2 regions of the Cohaesibacter sp. CAU 1516 genome follow, and region 2 is predicted to be linked to the other one. Evidence: riboswitches for the same ligand, from Rfam matches in the RefSeq annotation. Region 2 holds a riboswitch; the other holds the start of a gene.
The links. Region 2 has a riboswitch for thiamine pyrophosphate ahead of thiM (hydroxyethylthiazole kinase). Riboswitches for the same ligand answer to the same signal wherever they lie in the genome.
Positions count from the first base shown of each region.

Region 1: linked by a shared signal. The riboswitch ahead of thiB (thiamine ABC transporter substrate binding subunit) and the one ahead of thiM (hydroxyethylthiazole kinase) in region 2 are both predicted to bind thiamine pyrophosphate.

Region 1 covers NZ_VANT01000001.1:678,125-689,352, forward strand. The annotation lists gene FDK21_RS03110 (ABC transporter substrate-binding protein) at 83-1,672, shown strand; gene FDK21_RS03115 (ABC transporter permease subunit) at 1,897-2,904, shown strand; gene FDK21_RS03120 (ABC transporter permease subunit) at 2,920-3,825, shown strand; gene FDK21_RS03125 (ABC transporter ATP-binding protein) at 3,838-4,692, shown strand; gene FDK21_RS03130 (dipeptide ABC transporter ATP-binding protein) at 4,689-5,531, shown strand; gene thiQ (thiamine ABC transporter ATP-binding protein) at 5,610-6,305, opposite strand; gene FDK21_RS03140 (thiamine/thiamine pyrophosphate ABC transporter permease ThiP) at 6,292-8,004, opposite strand; gene thiB (thiamine ABC transporter substrate binding subunit) at 7,976-8,986, opposite strand; TPP riboswitch at 9,139-9,260, opposite strand; gene FDK21_RS03150 (alpha/beta hydrolase) at 9,314-10,453, opposite strand; gene FDK21_RS03155 (lytic transglycosylase domain-containing protein) at 10,583-11,228, opposite strand, start outside.
Region 2 covers NZ_VANT01000003.1:408,003-419,230, reverse strand. The annotation lists gene FDK21_RS11510 (extracellular solute-binding protein) at 1-517, shown strand, start outside; gene FDK21_RS11505 (ABC transporter permease subunit) at 641-1,522, shown strand; gene FDK21_RS11500 (ABC transporter permease subunit) at 1,644-2,432, shown strand; gene ugpC (sn-glycerol-3-phosphate ABC transporter ATP-binding protein UgpC) at 2,444-3,496, shown strand; gene FDK21_RS11490 (endonuclease/exonuclease/phosphatase family protein) at 3,493-4,506, shown strand; TPP riboswitch at 4,667-4,760, shown strand; gene thiM (hydroxyethylthiazole kinase) at 4,817-5,605, shown strand; gene thiE (thiamine phosphate synthase) at 5,608-6,222, shown strand; gene thiD (bifunctional hydroxymethylpyrimidine kinase/phosphomethylpyrimidine kinase) at 6,222-7,031, shown strand; gene FDK21_RS11470 (ABC transporter substrate-binding protein) at 7,036-7,986, shown strand; gene FDK21_RS11465 (ATP-binding cassette domain-containing protein) at 7,983-8,687, shown strand; gene FDK21_RS11460 (ABC transporter permease) at 8,684-9,415, shown strand; gene FDK21_RS11455 (VIT1/CCC1 transporter family protein) at 9,428-10,156, opposite strand; gene FDK21_RS11450 (thioredoxin family protein) at 10,338-10,886, opposite strand; gene FDK21_RS11445 (hydrogen peroxide-inducible genes activator) at 10,934-11,228, opposite strand, start outside.

The sequences.
Region 1 (11,228 bases), on a different contig from region 2:
GATATGTTTGCGGCATTGAAGCGCCAACAGCATATCGTCAGCAGCAACATCACAATGATAATGATTTGAGAGGGATCAAACAATGAAGTTGCTTACCAAAGCTCTGGCTGCGACTGCTTTGGCTGCTGTTATGGCAACCAGTGTGCAGGCAAAAACCCTGGTTTACTGTTCCGAGGGCAGCCCTGAGGGCTTTACCCCGGCTCTGTATACGGCAGGCACCACCTTCGATGCGTCCTCCAAAAACGTCTTCAACCGTCTGGTGGAGTTCGAGCGCGGCGCAACCAACATCGTTCCGGGTCTGGCTGAAAGCTGGGACGTTTCTGATGATGGTCTGGAATATACCTTCCATCTGCGCAAAGGCGTGAAGTTCCACACCACCAAGGAATTCACCCCAACTCGCGACTTCAACGCCGATGACGTGATCTTCTCCTTCATGCGTCAGAAAGATGCCAACCATCCTTACAACAAGGTTTCCGGTGGCACCTACGAATATTTCGGTGGCATGTCGATGGACAGCCTGATCAAGGAAATCGTCAAAGTTGACGATAACACCGTGAAATTCGTGCTTTCCAAGGTCGAAGCGCCATTCATCGCCAACATGGCCATGGACTTTGCGTCGATCCATTCGGCAGAATATGCTGATCAGGTCGCCAAAGGCGGCAACCTTGAAATGTTCGACCAGAAGCCGGTTGGTACCGGTCCTTTCCAGCTGGTTGCCTATCAGAAAGATGCCGTGATCCGCTACAAATCCCATCCTGGTTATTGGGCTGGTAAAGCACCGCTCGACAACCTGATCTTCTCGATCACACCGGATGCATCCGTTCGCTATCAGAAAATGAAAGCTGGCGAGTGCCATGTCATGCCTTATCCTAATCCGGCTGACATCGAGGCAATGAAAGCGGATGACAGCATCGAGCTGATGCAGCAGGAAGGCCTCAATGTCGGCTATCTGGCTTACAACAACCAGAAAGAAAAGTTCCAGGACGTTCGTGTTCGCAAGGCTTTGAACATGGCCATCAACAAGCAGGCTATTCTGGATGCCGTGTTTGCTGGTGCTGGTGCTGCTGCCAAGAACCCGATCCCGCCAACCATGTGGTCCTACAATGAAGCGACCAAGGATGATCCATATGATCCGGAAGCAGCCAAGAAGCTTCTGGCGGAAGCTGGCAAGTCCGATCTGAAAACCAACATCTGGGCCATGCCTGTTCAGCGTCCTTACAACCCGAATGCACGTCGTATGGCCGAGCTGATCCAGGCTGACTGGAAAGCCATTGGTGTTGACGCCGAGATCGTGTCCTTCGAGTGGGGCGAGTATCTGAAGCGTTCGTCCGCTGGCGAGCATGACACCGTTCTGCTCGGCTGGACCGGTGACAATGGTGACCCGGACAACTTCATGTATGTGCTGCTCGGCTGTGATGCTGTTGAGTCTGGCGCCAACCGTGCAAAATGGTGCAACAAAGAGTTTGACGATCTGCTGATCAAAGCCAAGCAGACTTCGAACATGGAAGAGCGCACCAAGCTGTATGAAGAAGCACAGCTGGTCTTCAAGCGTGAAGCTCCATGGGCAACCATTGCTCACTCTGTTGTCTTCAAGCCGGTCAGCAAAAAAGTGGTCGACTTCAAGATCGATCCATTTGGTGGTCACATCTTCTACGGTGTGGATATCAAGTAATCTGATGTCAAAGGTGAAGGCGGATTTGTCCGCCTTTGCCCTTTTTTGTATCGGACCTATGGATTGCGCTGGCCGCATCCGCTAAGGGTGGTTCGAATTTCCCGCCGTTCTACAATGGATAGCCGACAAGACGGGTAGCCGCACAATAAAAGCAGGTGGCGGGATGGCTGCTGAAATGACTGAAAGGGCGACTGACTCTTTCAGCAAACGGACTGGCATCATTCATGTTGGGTTTTCTCTTGCGTCGAGTCGGGATGCTGATACCGACTTTTATCGGCGTGACACTGGTTGCATTCTTCTTCATTCGGCTGCTGCCGGGTGATCCAATCCTGCTTCTGGCAGGCGAACGGGGCATCTCGCCCGAGCGCTATGCTGAACTGCAGGCCGCTTTTGGTTTCGATAAACCTGTGATCATGCAGTATTTCGACTATGTAACCGGCCTGTTCCAGGGCGATTTCGGAATGTCGATGGCAACAAGGCGTCCGGTATGGGACGAGTTCTTTGCCCTGTTCCCCGCAACGTTGGAACTGTCTTTCGTCGCGATCATCATCGCGGTATCCATCGGCATTCCTGCCGGGGTCATCGCTGCGGTGAAGCGTGGCTCTTTCTTTGATCATTCTGTCATGACGACCGCTCTGGTGGGCTATTCGATGCCGATCTTCTGGTGGGCGCTGCTGATGATCATCCTGTTTTCCGGCATTCTGCAATGGACGCCGGTTTCGGGCCGCATTTCGGTGATGTTCTTCTTTGAACCGGTCACTGGCTTCATGCTGATTGACTCGCTGTTGTCTGGCGAGGAAGGGGCATTCAAGTCTGCTGCATCGCATTTGATCCTGCCATCCTTCGTGTTGGCGACGATCCCGATGGCGGTGATTGCGCGTCAGACCCGGTCAGCGATGCTGGAAGTGCTGGGCGAAGATTATGTCCGCACCGCGCGCGCCAAGGGCTTGACCAAGTTTCGTGTCATCGGTCTGCATGCTTTGCGAAACGCGCTCATTCCGGTGGTTACGACCATTGGTCTGCAGGTCGGCGTGCTGTTGGCTGGGGCTATTCTGACCGAGACCATTTTCTCTTGGCCGGGTATCGGCAAGTGGATGGTCGATTCCATTTCCCGCCGCGACTATCAGGTCGTGCAGGGTGGTTTGCTGATGATCGCCGTAATGGTGATGAGCGTTAACCTGATCGTTGATCTGCTCTATGGCCTGATCAATCCGCGCATCAGACATCACTAGGTGGGAGTGTGACATATGACTGATATTGCAAAAGTAGAAGACATTTCCCGCCAGTCGACCAAGGCGGTGCTGAAGGAATTCTGGTACTATTTCAGCGAAAACCGGGGCGCGGTCATCGGGCTGTGCGTCTTTGTTTTTCTGGCGCTGGTTGCTTTGCTGGCTCCTCTTCTTGTGCTGCATGATCCAAATTTCCAGTATCGTGACGCCTTCTTGATGCCGCCGGTCTGGCAGGAGGGGGGCTCAAGCCAGTTCCTTCTGGGCACGGATGCGGTGGGGCGTGATATCCTGTCGCGGCTGATCATGGGCTCACGCTTCTCGCTGTTTGTTGGCGTGGTCGTCGTGTTCATCGCGTTGACGGGTGGTATTTTTGTCGGTGTGATTGCCGGCTATTATGGCGGCAAGGTCGATACAGTCATCATGCGCATCATGGACATTATTCTTGCCTTTCCGAGCCTGTTGTTGGCTTTGGTGATGGTGGCGGTGCTTGGGCCGGGCCTGCTCAATGCGATGATTGCCATTGCGATCGTCTTCCAACCGCATTTTGTTCGTCTGACTCGTGCTGCGGTAATGGCCGAACGGGAACGGGAATATGTGGTGGCTGCGCGTGTGGCCGGGGCTCGCGATCTGCGGCTGATGTTCCTGACCATTTTGCCAAACTGTACAGCACCACTGATCGTGCAGGGCACCTTGTCCTTCTCGAACGCCATTCTTGACATTGCCGCCCTTGGCTTCCTTGGGCTCGGTGCCCAGCCACCAACCCCGGAATGGGGCACGATGCTGGCCGAAGCACGCGAGTTCATTTTGCGTGCCTGGTGGGTTGTGACCTTCCCGGGCGTTGCCATTCTGGTGACGGTGTTGGCAATTAACCTCATCGGTGACGGGTTGCGCGATGCGCTCGACCCCAAACTGAAGCGTTCATAGGAGGATTTGCACATGAGTTTGTTGGAAATCCGCAATCTGACGGTAGAGTTTGATACCGCCGCGGGGCCGTTCCGGGCCTTGAAGGGCGTGGACTATACGGTCAGCAAAGGCGAAGTGCTGGCGATTGTTGGCGAGTCCGGTTCGGGCAAGTCGGTCGCCATGCTTGCCACGATGGGCCTGTTGCCCGACAGCGCCACCGTCAATGCAGATGTCATGTCCTTTGATGGTCGTGATCTGAAAACCCTGACGCCAAAGGAACGGCGGCAGGTGATTGGCAAGGACATTTCGATGATCTTCCAGGAGCCGATTGCCAGCCTCAATCCGTGCTTTACGGTTGGTTTTCAGATCGGCGAAGTGCTCAGAACCCATCTGGGCATGGACAAGAAAGAAGCGAAAAAACGCACCATTGAACTGTTTGAATCGGTTGGCATCCCGACGCCTGAAAAACGCCTGTCGAGCTTCCCGCATCAAATGTCCGGTGGCCAGTGCCAGCGCGTGATGATTGCCATGGCCATTGCCTGCAATCCAAAGCTTTTGATTGCTGACGAGCCGACCACGGCGCTGGATGTGACCATTCAGAAGCAGATTCTGGATTTGCTGATGGACATTCAGACCGAAAGCAATATGGGACTGATCATGATCACCCACGATATGGGTGTGGTGGCGGAAACCGCCGACCGGGTTGTGGTGCAGTATAATGGTGAACAGATGGAAGAGGCCAATGTGCTCGACCTGTTTGAAAGCCCCAAGCATCCTTACACCAAGGCGCTGCTGTCTGCCCTGCCAGAGCGTGCCGATGGCGACCGCCTGCCGACGGTGAGCGATTTTGCCAGTGGCTTCAGTAAAGAGGATACGCTTGCATCATGAATGATCAGACCACTCCCATTCTGCATGTGCGCAACATCACCCGAGACTATGTCTCCAAGGGCGGAATGTTCGGCAAGACCGAAACCGTGCAAGCGCTGAAGGGCATCGACTTTGACCTGTTTGAAGGCGAAACTCTGGCGCTGGTCGGGGAATCGGGCTGCGGCAAGTCGACTCTGGCCCGTATCCTGACCCTGATCGATGTCCAGACTTCCGGTGAACTCAATATTCAGGGCAAGTCGTATAATATCGAGAATAAGCGGGTCACGGCAGACATGCGCCGGACCATTCAGATCGTATTCCAGAATCCCTATGGCTCGCTCAATCCGCGCCAGAAAGTCGGAGCCGTTCTGGAAGAGCCGCTGCTGATCAACCATCCGGAAATGTCGGCGGATGAACGACGCGAAAAAGCCATGGCTATGCTGATCAAAGTTGGTCTGCAGCCAGAGCATTTCGGTCGCTATCCGCACATGTTTTCCGGTGGTCAGCGCCAGCGCATCGCCATTGGCCGTGCCTTGATGCTGAACCCGAAAATTCTGGTGCTTGATGAGCCGGTATCAGCGCTTGATCTGTCTATTCAGGCGCAGATCCTCAACCTGTTGAAGGATTTGCAGGACGAGTTCAAGCTCTCCTATCTGTTCATCTCGCATGATCTATCGGTGGTCAAATATCTGGCTGACCGGGTGATGGTGATGTATTTCGGCGAGATTGTCGAACATGGTACGCGGGATCAGGTCTTCAATGACCCGCAGCATGACTATACCAAGACCTTGCTGGCTGCGACCCCGCAGACCAGCATCGAGAATATCCGTGCTCGCGTTCAGAAACAGGCCAGAGCCTGATCTGAGCGTATTGGTCAGAATAGAAAAACCCGCCCGATTGATCCTCTGGCGGGTTTTTCTTTGCCTTGTTGCAGGATTTCATAGGCCAAGATAGCGCTTGAGTGCCTCGCAAGGGGACGCAAAGACGGCATCGGTCCGGCCGCACTGGGCGATGTGACCTTCATCGACCAAAGCGGTGATGTCGGAGGCGATTTTTGCGTCTTCGGGATGGTGGGTGACCATGATCACGGTCTGGCCATTCTGGCGGGAGAGATCCGCGACCAAAGCCAGCATTTCCTTGCGCAGGGCTGGTCCCAGTGCCGCGAAGGGCTCGTCAAGTAGCAGAACATCCTTTTTGCGCAGCATGGCGCGGGCGAGACTGGCGCGTTGGCGCTGGCCGCCGGAGAGGGCTCGGGGCAGGCGGTTGCCCATGTCCGTGAGGCCGACCTGATCGAGTGCTTCGGCGACGGCTCCTTGCTCAGCCACCGTCAGTTTGAGCGAGGGATTGATGCCAAGGGCCACATTGTCTGCGATGGACATATGGGCAAAGAGATTGTGCTCCTGAAACAACATGGCGACCGGGCGTGCTGCAGGGGGCAGGGGTGCAAGATCCTGCCCGTTGATGCGGATCTGTCCCGGCCCGATGGGCAAAAAGCCGGCAATGGCGTTGAGGATGGTGCTCTTGCCCGCACCTGACGGACCGATCAGGGCGCAGAACTGGCCCTGTGCGAGCGACAGATCTGCGGTCAGTTGCCAGTCATCCAGCGCGATATGTAGCTTTTTAATCTCGATCACGGCCACCAAGTCCCTTGTCAAAGAGGAGAAAGACAGCAAAGGCAAACAGGGTCAAGAGCAGACCGGAGCCATAGGCCTGATCCATGCGGTAGGCGCCCATTTGCTGGTAAAGATAAAGCGGCAAGGTCGGCTCTGAAGGGGAGCCAAACAGGGCGATGACCCCGAGGTCGCCCATCGACAAGGCCGCGGCGATGCCAAGGCTGAGGCCCAACGGCCGGCGCATGAGTGGCCAATGAACCAGCCGGATGGCGGCCCTGCGATCCATGCCGAGATGGAGGATCTGACGGCCATAATCGCGCTCAACCCGCGCCATGGCGGGAGACAGGATTATGAGCGCGAAGGGGACCGCTTGCAGGCCATTGAGCAGGCTGGTGAGGGGCAGGGCCAGATCATCGACCGAAATATGTTGATGCAGCATGACAAACAGCCCGGCACCCAAGGCAATGGGTGGGGCAACGAGGATGGCAAAGCCCGGCAGCTCGCCAATGCGCCGTCCTTTGCCCTTGAGATGCAGCGACATTTGCGCCAGCGGCAGGCTGATCAACAGCATGATGGTGCAAGCGCCCAGAGAAACGCTAACAGAGCGCAGGCTTGCCATCAATATGGCATCCAGATCCACACCATGCACCATCAGGCTGAGCGCGCCGCGCCCAAAGGCTGCAAGCAAAGGGGAGGCCAGAAAGGCCAGTGCCAGAGCAATCACCATGCCATCGAGCAGACGCAGAAGCGGGCTGGTGCGGTCTTGTCGGTTGATCAGACCGCCAAGGCTTTGGCCCGTGTCATGGTCTTTGGTGATGGTGCGGAACAGCAAGGCTAATCCGGCGCAGAGCAGGATCTGAATGCAAGCAAGGATCGCGGCGCGTTCAAGATCGAATTCAAAACGGATGGCCTGATAGATGGCCAGCTCGATGGTTGTTGCCTTGGGGCCGCCACCGAGCGCCAGCACAACCGTGAAGCTGGTGGCGCAGAGCAGAAAGACGAGCGCGAATATGCCGGGCAGGCGTTCGCGGAGCATCGGCCACTCGATATGGCGAGCGACCTGAGCGTGCTTCATTCCCAATTGGGCGGCCAGACGCCAATGCTCGGACGGAATCGTCAGCCAGCCTTGCAGCAGAATGCGGGTTGCCAGTGGCAGATTGAAAAAGACATGCGCCAGCAGAATACCGAACAGGCCATAAAAAGGCAGCTCTGGCAGGCTGATCGCTGCGGACGCTTTCGCCATCAGGCCATTGCGGCCCCAGATGGCGATCAGGCCGAGAATGGCGACAATCACCGGCAGAATGAAAGGGGCACCGAACAGGGACAGGATCGCGCCTCTGCCTGGAAAATCACGGCTGGCCAGTGCACGGGCCAAGGGGATGGCCAGCAAAGTGGAGAGCAAGGCGGAAAGGGTGGCTTGCAACAGGGTGAAGAAGATGGCGCGGCGAATATAGCGCTCCGAGGCAAGATCGATGAGAGCCGTTAGCGGAGAGCCATCGGACAGGCTGTCACTGGCGACCGACCAAAGGGCGATCAGGCTGGCAATGACCAACCCGATGGGGAACGCAAAGGCAAAGGCGGCGGGGATGCCGTAGCCGAAAATGCCGCTTTTCGCCTTCTGCTGCACGTTGTTGCCTTTCCAGTGGGACGCACCGCCCGGTGGTCCGGGCGATGCATAGATCAAGGAGAGATTATTGGCTGAGGGCCGTGAGCCATTCATCCAGTGCTTCGCGGCGGATCGACGGGACGTCCTTGGGTGCGATCAGGCGGGCTTTGTCCGGTTGGACCAGTGTGCCAAAGGCTTCTGGCAACTCGGCCTTGTCAAGCGCCACCGGATACATCCAATTGGTGGTCGGAATGACCTTTTGCGCGGTCGGGCCAGTCAGATAAGCAAGGAAGCTCTTGGCGAGGTCCTTGTGGGCGCTCGCTTTGGTGATGGCGGCCAGTTCAACCTGCATATAGTGACCATCGGCAAAGGCTGCTGCGTGATAGTTGGTCTTTTCTTCTGCCAAGATGTGATAGGCCGGGGACGTGGTATAGCTCAGCACCATCTGGGCCTGCCCTTCAAGGAACATGCCATAGGCCTCCGACCAGCCCTTGGTGACGGTGACGATACGTGGGGCAAGCTTGGCCCAGACTTCGCCGGCCTTGTCGCCATAGACATCCTTGATCCAGAGCAGCAATCCAAGACCCGGGGTGGAAGAGCGTGGATCCTGAATGAGGATCTTGAGATCTTCGGGCGCATTCAGCAGCTCATCGAAGCTCTTGGGCGCGTCTTCCACTTTGTTGCTGTCATAGACAAAGGCAAAATAGCCCCAGTCAAACGGCATATAGGTGGAGGCATCCCAGTCAATCGGCAGGGAGAGGTGATCTGTCGTCAGGCCGTGGGCCTCGAACAAACCGCTTTTCTCGGCATCGGCGACAAGGTTTGAGTCCAGCCCAACCAGAATGTCGGCTTTGGTGTTCTTGCCTTCAAGGCGGACGCGGTTGAAGGTCTCGGTTGCATCCCCGGGTGCGACATAAGTCACCGTGCAGCCGCAGGTCTCTTCAAATCCTTTCTTGATGGCAGGGCCGGGGCCCCATTCGGCAACAAAGGAATCATAGGCGTAGACGGTGAGGGTCGGCTTGTCGTCGGCGGTTGCCGAAAAGGATGTGGACGCTAAGAGGGCGGCGCTGATGAGAGAAAGGGTCAATGCCTTCATGTGGTTGTCTCCAACGGGTGGGTTGTCTCCAACGGGCGTGAGGGATTTGCGCGAGCGCGCAGGCCGTCACAATGGGGGAGGCGCCCGGCCAACGATGATGATGGCAAGACGCCCAAGCGATTGACCGGATTGGGTCGTGGGGAGGGAGGCTTTGGAAAAAGCTTCGTCTCTTCCTACGCCGGTGTGATCCGGATCAGGTTCTACGGGTTCGCGATGGTGCATCTCAGCTCGGATTGTCCAACTTTGAGACATCCGAGCACCCCGGGACAGTGCGGCATTCTAGTGATAAATTGTCGAGAAGACAATCAAGCAAAGTGCGATTTCCCGCTATCGGTGGGAGGCGGATTTCTCTTCTTCGACCATGGCTGCCATTTCGCTGGCAATGTCGAGCACATCCTGTAGTTTCTGCTCTTTGGCGCGGCGAATGTCCTCCTCGGTCAGCTCCCTTGGGGGCGGGGTCTCTTCCGGCGTGGCCTCGGGAATCTTGTCCTCATCGGGCTGATTGGGATGTTCGAGATAGGTGATTTCGGTTTCGGTCTGGAAGGCCGGGTTGGCACATGGGGTGCGCTCGGCGCGCTTTGTGTCCACCTCGGCGAGGAAGGTGGCAACCAAATCGTTGAGCTCGTCTTTGACGAAGAGCGGAGCGTGCCCCTGTCCCGGCACTTCGTGAGCCTGACAATCGGGATGGCGGGCCACCATCTGGCGGACTGTTTCAGCTTTCAGAATGTCGGAATGCGCGCCGCGCAGCACCAGAACCGGCGCGTGGGACATGGCGAGGAATTGTGGCCAGGCGTCTGGCAAGGGAATTGAAAGATCAACGTCATTCATGGCCTTGGCAATGGCGATATCATAGTCTCTGGCTGGCTTGCCATTGTCATCGCGGAAAGTCATTTGGGCCATTTGCTGCCAGTTTTCTTCGCTCAGGGCTTCGAACTGACCGGAATTGGCAATCTTGACGAACGAGATTGCATCGTCCCAGTCCTCCACCGGCTTGGCGCGATTGAGGTAGGTCTTGATGCGAGCCAGACCCGTGACGTCAATCACCGGGCCGATATCATTCATCACCGCTGCTGCAATGGCTGTGGGGCGCAAGGCCGCAATGGCCATGGTGAGAAGGCCGCCACGCGAGGTGCCGATGAAAACGGCCTCATGCAGTCCGGCTGCGGCCAGCGCATGAAGGGCGTCATTGGCCTCGACCACAATGTTGTAATTCTCCGGATTCTTGTCATAGTCCGACGGACCACGTCCGCGGCTGTTGAGGATCATCACGAAGCGGGGATTGTCCGGGTCGCTGGCAAGACGCTCCGCAAGGGGGTGAAAGTCCCGGCTGTTGCGGGTGAGGCCCGGCAGGCAAATGACCGGTGTGCCCGTCCACAAGCGATCGCCAAAGACTTCGCCTCGCAGGATCAGTCCGTCACCAGCGGTGATTTCAAACCGTCTTACAATCGGCTGCATTGGGTCGCTCATCCTTGTCACTCCCATAAAAGGAGGCAGGTCATGACAACAACCTGCCTCTCTTTTCGTCTTACCCTGTCTCATGCCTGCTGCCAAGAGATAGAAAGTCTCAGAGGCCGCAGCAGTGTCGCGCGTTGCGCGCTATGGCTGGCCGCGTTTCAGGTCTTTGGAAATGTCCAGCGGGCGATCATGGATTCGCGCCTCGTAAACCTGCAAATTCTCCATCAGCTTCATGACATAGTCCCGCGTTTCGGTGAAGGGAATTCGTTCCACCCAATCGATGGCGCTGACCCGGTTGGTGCGCGGATCGCCAAAGCGTTCGATCCACTGGGGTGGACGGCCTGGGCCCGCATTGTAGGCCGCGAAAGTGAGGATGTAGGAGCCGCCAAAGCGGTCGAGATTCTCCTTGAGGAAATGGCTGCCCAGCCGCACGGCATATTTGGGGTCGCTTGTCAGCTTGGCGCGAGAATAGCGCACTCCGACTTTTCGTGCGGTGCTTTTGGCTGTGGCGGGCAGCATCTGCATCAAACCGCGCGCGTTGGCATGGCTGACGGCCTGAATGTTGAAGACGCTTTCCTGCTTGGTCAGGGCATAAATCAGGGCCTTGTCGACGCCATTGGTCTTGGCCGAGCGTGGAATAACATTGAGCGGGAAGGCCATCTTGTGGGCGGGCATGTTACGACTAAGGGCAATCTTGCCGATCTGGACGGCATATTGATGCAGGCCATAGTTCTGGGCCAGACGGTGCGCGAGCGCGATTTCGGACGGATCATCGAGGGCGCGGGCC
Region 2 (11,228 bases):
CTGGATTGGCTCTTCGGGGTCCTTCGGTGGCCTGTTGAAAAAGAACCTGCCATTCAAATGGTCTGCGACCAACCTGCCTTACTGGGAAGCCATCACCAAAGAAGGCTATCAGACCTTCATCGGTGGCGCGTCCCTGTTTGCCATGTCCGGCAAGCCAGCTGAAGAAAATCAGGCAACCGCTGCTTTCTTCCAGTTCCTGACCTCCCCTGAAATCCAGTATTTCTGGCACCAGCAGACCGGCTATGTGCCGATCACCACGGCGGCTTACGAACTGGCCAAAAAAGACGGTCACTATGACCGCTTCCCAGCTGCCGAAGTTGGCATCAAGCAGCTCTCCCTGCAGTCCGGCGAAAATACCCGCGGTTACCGCATGGGCTTCTATGTTCAGATCCGCGACGTCGAAAACCGTGAATTCACCCGCTTCCTGAATGGTGAAACCGACATCGACAACGCTCTGGCTGCCATCGAGAAAGAAGGCAACGGCCTTCTTGATCGCTTCTCCAAGACCCAGAAATAAGCATTTCTGAGCTCTCCAAAGGACGATCGCGCTTCCCGCGCGGTCGTCTCTTCTCTTTTGCGCTTTGGGTTTGCCTCCTATCTTGGGAGTGGTCCAAGGGCGCCAGCTTCAAGAGGCCAAGACGTGAAACGCGCCACATTCAACAACAAATGGCTGCCCTTGTTCTTCCTGCTGCCGCAGCTGTCGATCATTGTCATCTTTTTCTACTGGCCGGCATGGCAGGCCCTGCGCCTGTCTTTCTATCTGGAAGACCCGTTTGGTTTTGGATCCACCTTCGTTGGCTTCGACAATTATCGCGACATCTTCAACAATGCCGAATATCTCAGAATTGCCGGTTTCACGATTGTCTTCAGCGTGTCGGTGACCTTCCTGTCGCTGGCCATTGCCCTGCTCTTTGCGGTCAAGGCCGACAAGGTCATTCGCGGCGCGCGCACCTATCGCACGCTTCTGATGTGGGTCTATGCGGTCGCGCCACCGGTCGCGGGCTTCATTTTCCTTGTCATGTTCTCCCAGCGCTGGGGCCCGATTACCGAATTTCTCGCTCAGTTCGGCTATGATTTCCGCGTTGGCCTCGACTATACCGACACCGCGATTGTCATGATCACGGCCTCGGTCTGGAAGCAGATCCCGATCAATTTCATTTTCTTCCTCTCCGGCCTGCAATCCATCCCGCGCTCGGTGATGGAAGCGGCCCGCATCGACAATGCGTCGGCCCAGCGCCGCTTCTGGGATGTGACCTTCCCGCTACTGGCCCCGACCGGCTTCTTTTTGTTGATCACCAATTTCACCTATTCGCTGTTCGACACCTTCGGCACGATCGACACGGTGCTGCGTGGGGAACCGGCTTCCAACCCGATGACCCTTGTCTACAAGGTCTATGTCGACGGCTTCCGCGGCAACGATCTGGGCGGCTCTTCGGCCCAGTCGGTGATCCTGATGGTGCTGGTTCTGGCCATGACCATCTTCCAGTTCCGCCTCGTTGAGCGGCGCATTCACTATACCTGAGGGGCGCATCATGACTGACCAAACTGAAACCAATCCGGTCACCACGCCAAAGGCTTGGAAAAACCGCATCAAACTCAGCGCCATTGTCGACCATGGCATCCTGATTTTCGGTGCCTTGCTGATGATCGTGCCGCTGCTGATGGTGCTGCAAATGACCACCATGTCTGACGTCGATGTGCTGAAAAACGGCCCCGGCCTGACCATCGGCGACGAGTTCGGCAACAATCTCGACAAGGCTCTGTTCGGCGCGTCTGGGTTCTCCGGCGAGAATACCGGCCTCAACATGTTCAAAAATTCGCTGATCCTCGGGGTTGGCTTTGCCCTTGGCAAAATCGTCATTTCGATGATGGCCGCCTATGGCATCGTCTATTTCCGCCTGCGCTTTGCCACCTTTGCCTTCTGGCTGATCTTCACCACGCTTTTGTTGCCGCTCGAGGTGCGCATTCTGCCCTCCTACGAGATCGTCCAAAAGCTGGGGCTGCTCAACAGCTATACCGGCCTCATTCTGCCCTTGGTGGCTTCGGCGACGGCAACCTTCTTCTTCCGCCAATTTTTCCTGTCGGTGCCAGAGGAATTGTCCGAAGCCGCCCGCATCGACGGGGCCGGGCCGATCAAATATTTTATCGACATTCTGGTGCCCCTGTCGCGCACCATGATCGCCGCCATCTTCATCATCATGTTCGTCTATGGCTGGAACCAATATCTCTGGCCGACCATGATCACCACCGACGAAGGCATGTTCACCTTGCTCAGAGGCATCAAGCAGATCACCCAGACCATGTATGACGGGCAAATCCCCGAATATGGCCGTGGCAACCTGCTGGCTTTGCTGGCCGTCATCCCGCCTGTGGCCGTCGTGGTCTTTTTCCAGAGCTGGTTCGTCAAGGGCCTCACTGAATCCGACAAATAAGGATACCCAACATGACCTCAGTTTCGCTTGATATGGTCCGCAAGATTTATCCAAACGGGTTCGAAGCGGTCAAACCTTGCAACTTCAAAATTCCCGACGGCGAGTTTGTTGTCCTCGTCGGCCCGTCCGGCTGTGGCAAATCCACCCTGTTGCGGATGATTGCCGGCCTTGAAGAGGTCTCCGGCGGCACGATCTCCATCGGCCAGCGGGTCGTCAATGATGTCGAGCCTGCCCAGCGCAACATCGCCATGGTGTTCCAGAATTATGCCCTCTATCCGCATATGACGGTCGCCAAAAATATGGGCTATGGCCTCAAAAATCGTGGTCTGCCCAAGTCCGAGATCGAGCAGAAGGTGCTGGATGCAGCCAAGATGCTCAATCTCACCGACTATCTCGACCGTCGTCCGAGCCAGCTGTCCGGAGGCCAGCGCCAGCGCGTGGCCATGGGCCGCGCCATCGTCCGCAATCCGGAACTGTTCCTGTTCGACGAGCCGCTCTCCAACCTCGATGCCAAATTGCGCAACCAGATGCGCATCGAGATCCGCTCGCTACAGCGCCGCCTCGGTGTCACTGCCATCTATGTGACCCACGACCAGATCGAAGCCATGACCATGGCTGACCGGATCATCGTCCTCAATGAAGGGCGTATTGAGCAGATCGGCACCCCGGACGAAATCTACAACAATCCCGCCTCCACCTTCGTGGCTGGCTTCATGGGCGCACCTCCGATGAACCTGCTCAATGGCAAGGTCAACGGTGATGGCCGCCCGATGATTGGCGAGGATATCCATCTCGACACCGCCCTGCCAAAAGACGCCAAGGGCGATTTCCTGGTCGGCATCCGGCCAGAAGATATCGACATCCATGTCGACAATGGCTTTGACTGCAATGTCGAGATTGTCGAAGCGTTGGGTGCGCATCATTTGCTGCATGGCAAGATCGGCGGGCAGGACATTTCCGTCAGTGTGCCCAAGCATATCCCGACAGGCATCGGTCCGGTGAAACTGGGTATCAAGCCAAGCGCGGTGCATTTCTTCTCCAAAGACAGCGGAGCCCGCCTATGATGTCGCATGAGGGGACCAATCTTGTCTCGACCCTGACCCGCATCACGGATGATCAGAAACAGCAAATTCTGGCCTCCGAGCGCACCGCGATGGTCCATGACACCTTGCTGGCCTCCCTGCCTGCCATGACCCAGTTGGAAGTGGGGGGCACGGGCAATTTGGATCGCCTGCCGCAAAGCTTTGCGGTTGCGGCATGGAATGTCGAACGCTGCCTGTTCCCGGATCGCAGCGCCGCCCATCTGGCCAACCATGCTCCAAGTGTGGTGCTGCTAAGCGAAATGGACAAGGGCATGGCCCGGACGTCGCAAGCCAACACCACCGCCGACATGGCCAAGGCCTTGGGCATGCATTATGCCTATGGGGTGGAATTTTTCGAAATGGATCTCGGCGGTCCGACCGAGCGGGTCTTCTGTTCCGATAGCTTCAATGCCGACGGCTGGCATGGCAATGGCATTCTCTCTGCCGTGCCTTTTGAAAAGCTGGCTCTGTTCCGGCTGGACGAAAAAGGCCATTGGTTCTCACTTGATGCCAATCCGGGGGCCGATCCGGATCAGCCGCGTGTTGGCGGACGGATGGCGGTCGCCGCCATTCTGCCAACCGAGCAGGGCGCGATCTGCGTTGTCTCCACCCACTTGGAAAGCAACGCGGATGCCGCCCATCGCCACAGTCAATTTGCCGATCTGCTCGACCGGATCGAGGCTTTTGCGCCGGGTCTGCCGGTGCTGATTGGCGGTGACCTCAACACCGGCAATCACATCCCGCCAGACTATGACTGGCGCGTCGAAACCCTGTTCGATCTCGCTCGTGAGCGCGGCTATCATTGGGACCTGACGGCGGATGGCGTCACCACCCGCAACAGCCTGATCACCCCCCATGACACCCGCCAAATGAAGCTGGACTGGTTCTGTGCCCGTGGCTTTGGTGGGGAAGCCCTGCCTTTGTTGCCCTCTGTCGATGGGCAAGGACCGCTGTCCGACCATGAATGCATCCTCTGCACGGTGACCCTCTGAGCCTTTCTTGTGGTGATGCACAGAAATCGATCCCTCTGACAAAACCCACCAGACCGCACCAGACAGGCGATCGGGCGGGTTTTTTGTATCTTGTCACCGGGCAAAGTGAGAAAAATCTGTCGATGGCTCTGGAAATTGGCCACCAAACGCGCTTATCTAGGGGATGTGACAGGGGCGCCCGACATCGGGCTGAGATAGCACCCTTTGAACCTGAACCAGTTAATACTGGCGGAGGGAGTCGCGGTTTCGGTCCCCGGTCATAATGGGGGCAGGCCCGAAGACATTCCATCCGCCTCAGAAGGAGTTTGGAATGACCGACTGGGGCCATTATCTATCGACCATGCGCACCAATGCGCCACTCGTCCAGAACATAGCCAACTATGTGTCCATGAATGTCATGGCCAATGTATTGTTGGCCGCTGGCTGCTCGCCAGCCATGGTTCATGCCGAGGAAGAAGCTGCTGAATTTGCCAGCTTCACCTCAGCCCTCACCATCAATATCGGCACCCTGTCTCGCGATTGGGTCAAGTCGATGGAGAGCGCCGCCAAGGCTGCTGATGCGGCTGGCACCCCTTGGGTGCTCGACCCGGTTGCTGCCGGGGCCACCGCCTTCCGCCGCGAGACGGCAGAGAAACTGCTCGCCTGCAATCCATCCATCATTCGCGGCAATGCCTCTGAAATCATGGCGCTTGGCGGCATGGTCGCCAAAGGCAAAGGGGCTGATGCCGCAGACAGCGTTGACGCCGCCAAGGATGCCGCCATCGCGCTTGCCAAAAATTCTGGCGCTATTGTCGCTGTGACCGGTGAGGTGGATTATATCACCGACGGCGACAAAGCCTACAGCATCGCCAATGGCCATGCCCTGATGCCGCTGGTCACAGCCCTTGGCTGTTCGCTGACCGGTGTGGTTGCTGCTTTTGCCGTCGGGCAAGACCGATTGGAAGCCACCACGGCGGCCATCGCATTTTACGGCTTGGCGGGCGAACGCGCCGCTCAAAAAGCCACCGCGCCCGGCAGCTTTGCGGTCGCCTTCATTGATGCCCTTCATGAGATCACGCCAGCCGACCTTGCCGCCGGGGCACAGATCGAGGAGGCCTGATCATGGATCTGTCCATCTATTTCGTCACCCCACATGACCCGGATGCAAAGCTGGTCGAAGCTGCCCTGCAAGGCGGTGCCAGCATCATCCAGCTGCGCGACAAGGTTGCGTCCGATGAAGACCTGATCGCCCGCGCCAAGACATTGGTGGCCCTGGCCGAACGCCACAATGTCCCCTTGATCATCAATGACCGCATCGAGGTGGCCTTGGCCTGCGGCGCGGCGGGGCTGCATATGGGCCAGTCCGATGGTGACCCAAAGGCCATGCGCGCCAAGCTCGGCCCCGACAAGATTCTCGGCCTTTCTGTCGAGAATGAAGTGCAAATGGCGGTCGCAGTGGCTTTGCCGGAGGGCACCCTTGACTATGTCGGCATCGGTCCGGTGCGGGCCACCCCGTCCAAAATCGATCATGCACCGCCCATCGGCTTTGAGCGGCTGGCGGATATCGTTGCGGCTGCCCCGGTCCCAAGCGTTGCGATTGGCGGCGTCAAGGCAGCCGATATCCCGGCGGTCAAGGCGGCAGGCTGCGCAGGGCTTGCCATCGTCTCGGCGATTTCTGACGCCGATGACCCGAAGGCGGCAACCGAAACACTGGTCGCCCAATGGAGGCAGGCCTAATGGCGGCATCCCGAACCCCGAATATCCTGTCGATTGCCGGGTCTGACCCGTCGGGTGGGGCGGGCATTCAGGCTGATCTCAAGTCGATTTCGGCCAATGGCGGCTATGCCATGGCCGTCATCACCGCGCTGACCGCTCAGAGCACCAAAGGGGTGAGCGGTGTTCTGACCATCGAGCCGGATTTCGTCACCGCCCAGATCGCAGCGATCCTTGATGACATCCGGGTTGATGCCATCAAGATCGGCATGTTGGGCAGCTCCGAGATCATCGAAGCGGTGGCCGACGCGCTCAAACCCTGTGACGCGCCGATGGTGCTCGACACGGTGATGGTCGCCAAGGGCGGTGACCGCCTGCTTCGGGCCGATGCGGTGGACGCCATGCGCACCATCCTGTTGCCCCGCGCCACGATGATCACCCCCAACCTGCCTGAAGCCGCCGACCTGCTCGGAGTGGACGAAGCGAGGGATGAGGCCGAAATGGAACAGCAGGCCCGCGCCTTGCTGGCCTTGGGTCCTGAGCAAGTGTTGCTCAAAGGCGGTCATCTGGCTGATGAGACCAGCCCGGATCTGTATCTCACCAAGGATCAGACCGTCTGGCTGCCGTCACGCCGCATCGATACCAAAAACACCCACGGCACCGGCTGCACCCTGTCGTCGGCGCTCGCCACCCATCTGGCGCTCACTGGCGATGGCCTTACAGCCGCAAAAGCCGCCAAGGCCTTCATCTTTGAGGCGATTGCTGCCGCCGATGCCCTGTCTGTTGGTCATGGTCACGGCCCGACCGACCATTTCTTTGCCCTAAGGACGTAATGTCATGAAATCTCTTCTCGCTGCTCTGATATTGTCGGCTTCTGCTGCCGCAGGTACGACCGCCACCGCTGCCGAAACCAAATTCTCTGTGATGCTCGACTGGTTCATCAATCCCGACCATGGCCCGATCATCATCGCCAAACAACGCGGCTATTTCAAAGAAGCGGGCCTTGATGTTGAGATCATCGCGCCCGCCGACCCCAGCGATCCGCCGAAAATGGCCGCTGCTGGCAAGGTCGATCTGGCGGTGTCCTATCAGCCACAGCTTTATTTGCAGCATAAAGAAGGCCTGCCGGTGGTCCGCGTTGGCACGCTTGTCAGCTCGCCGCTTTATTGCGTCATGGTTGATGCTGAAGGGCCGATCAAAAGCCTCGCCGACCTGAAAGGCAAGCGCGTCGGGTTCTCGGTGCCCGGCATTGAAGAAGCATTGCTGCACTGCATGCTACGCAGCAATGGGGTCGAACCATCCGAGGTCGAGCAGATCAATGTCAATTTTGCTTTGACCGCCGCCTTGGCTGCTGGCCGGGTGGATGCCACCTCCGGGGCGTTCCGCAATTTCGAACTGCATCAAATGGAAGCCGTTGATCGCAAAGGCAAATGCTTCCTGCCAGAAGAACATGGCGTGCCAAGCTATGAAGAGCTGATCTATGAAGCGAGCGCCGAGCGCACCGACTTTGTGGACGTGAAAAAATTCCTAAGTGCAACAGCCCGTGCCACCAAGGACATCCTTGCCGACCCGGAAGGGACGTGGAATGAGTTCAAATCCTATGGTGCGGAACTCGACGACAAGCTCAATCATGCGGCCTGGTTTGACACCTATCCGAAATTCGCGACCGACCCGATCAGCCTCGATGTTGCGGGTTACAGGGCCTTCGGTGCCTATCTCAAGGAGGTTGGCATGATTGATGAAGTGCCCGCAATTGAGACCATCGCCCGCGATCTGGGGACGCAATGACCGCATCTGTGCGGATAGAGGTGACCGGGCACTTGATGCTTGACGGAGAAAGGCTCATTGAGCCTTTCTCTCTGACCCCTCCCATGGGGTGGACCTGTTTGCTCGGCCCGTCCGGGGCGGGCAAATCCACTTTGCTGCGGCTGTTTGCCGGGCTGGATATTTCGGCCCGGTTTGAAGGCACCCTCAGTGTGCCCCACCGCGTCGGCTGGATGGCGCAGGCCGATCTGATGCAACCGCGCCTCTCGATCCTGAATAATGTCATGCTGGTCGAGCAGTTGGCCGGGCGCAAGCCTGACCGGCAAAAGGCCCGGCATTTATTGTCTGAAGTGGGGCTCGCCGATATGGGTGACCGCATGCCTGACAGCTTGTCCGGTGGTCAGCGTCAGAGGGTGGCATTGGCCCGCACCTTGATGAGCGACGCGGATCTGATCCTGCTCGACGAACCTTTCTCGGCCCTTGATGCAGCCACCCGCGCAGCGATGCAGGAACTGGCCCACGCGCAATTTGCCGGGCGCCGGGTGCTGTTGGTCACCCATGATCCGTTCGAGGCTCTGCGGCTGGGCGACCAGATCTGGCTTTTGGCCAATCACCAGCTTCAGCCTGTGCCACCCTTGCGGGGCACGCGCCCCCACTCCCTTGATCATATGCCGCTCGCCATGGCGGCAGCAGACCTGATCCGACGCATCCGGAGGAGCGCATGAAAAAGCTCATTTTGCCTTTCGCCTTGCTGCTCCTCTGGCAGGCCATACCATGGCTCGAGCTGGTGCCGCGTTTCATTCTGCCCGGCCCGATTGCAGTGGCTGAAGCTATATGGTCCAACCGCGCCTTGCTCGGCGAGCATTTGCTGGTCACGCTGGGGGAAGTTGCCGCAGGCTTTGTTATTGGCGCGGCGCTCGGCGTGGCCTTTGCGGTGGCCATGATGCTGTCGCCAGTCGCAAGGCTCAACCTGCGACCGATCCTCAATGCGTCTCAGGCCATTCCGGTTTTTGTCCTCGCCCCCATCCTCACCCTGTGGTTCGGCTATGGTATGGAGCCGAAAGTCGTCATGACGATCCTGCTGGTCTTCTTTCCGATCATGTCGGGACTGCTCGATGGTATGATCTCGACCCCTGCTGCCACGCTGGACCTCGCCCACATCGCGCGGGCCAGTCCCGTCCGAACGCTGTTCTGGCTGCGCTTGCCGCACGCCCTGCCGCATCTGGCCGCCAGCATTCGCATTGCCATCACCTATGCACCGACCGGGGCGGTGATTGGCGAATGGATCGGCGCGTCAAAGGGCCTTGGCTATTTGATGTTGATGGCCAATGCCCGCACCCGGATCGAGTTGATGTTTGCCGCTTTGGTGCTGATTGTCGCCATGACCCTCAGTCTGCACAAGGGCGCAGACTGGCTGTTGAAGCGATATCTCGATCCCACCCGTCCCCAATAGGGATTGCCAAACCTAGCCGACCAGCGCCCCGACGATGAAGGCCACCAGCGCACAAGCTGTGCCCACCAAAACCGTCTCGCCTACGCAGCGCAGCAGCCCTTCGCGGGTTGACCACCAGCGCATCAGTCCCAAGGCCACCAGTGCACCGAAGGTCGCGACAACCGACAGAAGGAAGGTTGTGTCGGTGGCATCCATCAGGAAATAGGGCACCAACGGCGCCGAGCCAAACAGCACAAAGGCAAGGAAGGTCACCAGCCCGTCGAGCGCTGGAGACACCTGCCGCATATCGTGCATTTCCAACTCGTAGCTCATCATCAGGTCGGCGACCAGTTCGGGACACTTGATCAGCTTGTCCGCAACCTCGTGCGCTGCCTTTTGCTCCATGCCGCGTTCGGTCATCATCTGCACCAACTCGGCTTGTTCGTGAGCCGGATTGGTTTCCAGCTCGTGATAGACGAATTTGCGCTGGCTGAGATAGATGTCCTTTTGTGACCGGGTGGAGAGAAACTCCCCAAGCCCCATGGAAACGGCATCGGCAAACAGGTTGGCAAGGCCAAAGACCAGAACGGCAATGGCCCCGATCTGGGCCGTGCCTTCGGCCTGTGCGCCCGCAAACCCGGCGACAATGGCAAAGGTGGTGACAATGCCATCATTGCCGCCATAGACGATCTGCTTCAGAAAGTCCTGCACCTGCCCCAGATTGTGCACCTCGCGGCGGTGCTGTTCCCAATCGATCTTCATACTGAGGTCCTCGAAAAGCCCGTGGTTGAGAACAGTCTAACCGCCCCGCAAGGCGCTGACATTGATCCAGCGCCAAAGGGCCGACTTGCCGTTCGGTCCTTGGCTTTGGCTTAGCAAAAATTGCATGGGCAATTGAATGAGGTGGATTGCCTCACGCAGAAAGGAATAGGCTGCAGGACACTTAACCTTCGCGCCACTTGATCGAGCAGCCCATGCTGGGCGACTGGTCTTGTGGCCCTTGTCCGGTCTTGGCAATGGCCAGCATGGCATTGACCAGCTCCGGTGTGCGCCCTGCCGCATCCTCCATGCGCGCATCGTCCAGACGGCCGCGATATTGCAGCTTGCCGTCTGCATTCAAGCCGAAAAAGTCCGGTGTGCAAAGCGCACCATAGGCACGACCCACGGATTGATCCTCATCGATCAAATAGGGGAAGGGGAAATCATGCTTGGCGGCAAATTCGATCATCTTGCCCGGTGCATCGTCAGGATAGTTGGCATAATCATTGGACATCACCGCAAGCACGCCAATGCCATTGTCCTGCAGAACTCGGGCATCAGCCGCCAGCCGGTCGGCGATGGCCTTGACATAGGGGCAGTGATTGCAAATGAACGCGATCAACAGTCCCTTATCGACATAATCCTGCATCCGGTGCGCCTTGCCATGGGCATCTTTCAGTGTGAAATCCGGTGCGTCCCAGCCAAAATCGCAAAGAGGGGTATCCAGCAACATGATCTTGTCTCCTTCTTGTCGCCTGTCCCGGCGGGGCAATCCCGTGGTCAGACAAAACGGCTGGGGGGATAAGCCGCATCAGCGTCGCTGACAAGGGAAGGGTCACCCGGCAAGGCAGGCTTGTTCAGTCCGATCTCCCTGACAATGTCGGCGATCTGCATCAATTGTTCAAGCAAAGGATTGGTCTTGCGCCAAACCATCCCGACGGTCCGCATGGGCCGTGGGTCCGGCAGATGCGCAATCGAAACCGCTGCCGAGCGCACTTCGACGCCGACCGCCATTTCCGGGATCAGAGTGACGCCGATTCCGGCCCCGACCATTTGCACCAATGTGCTCAGTGAG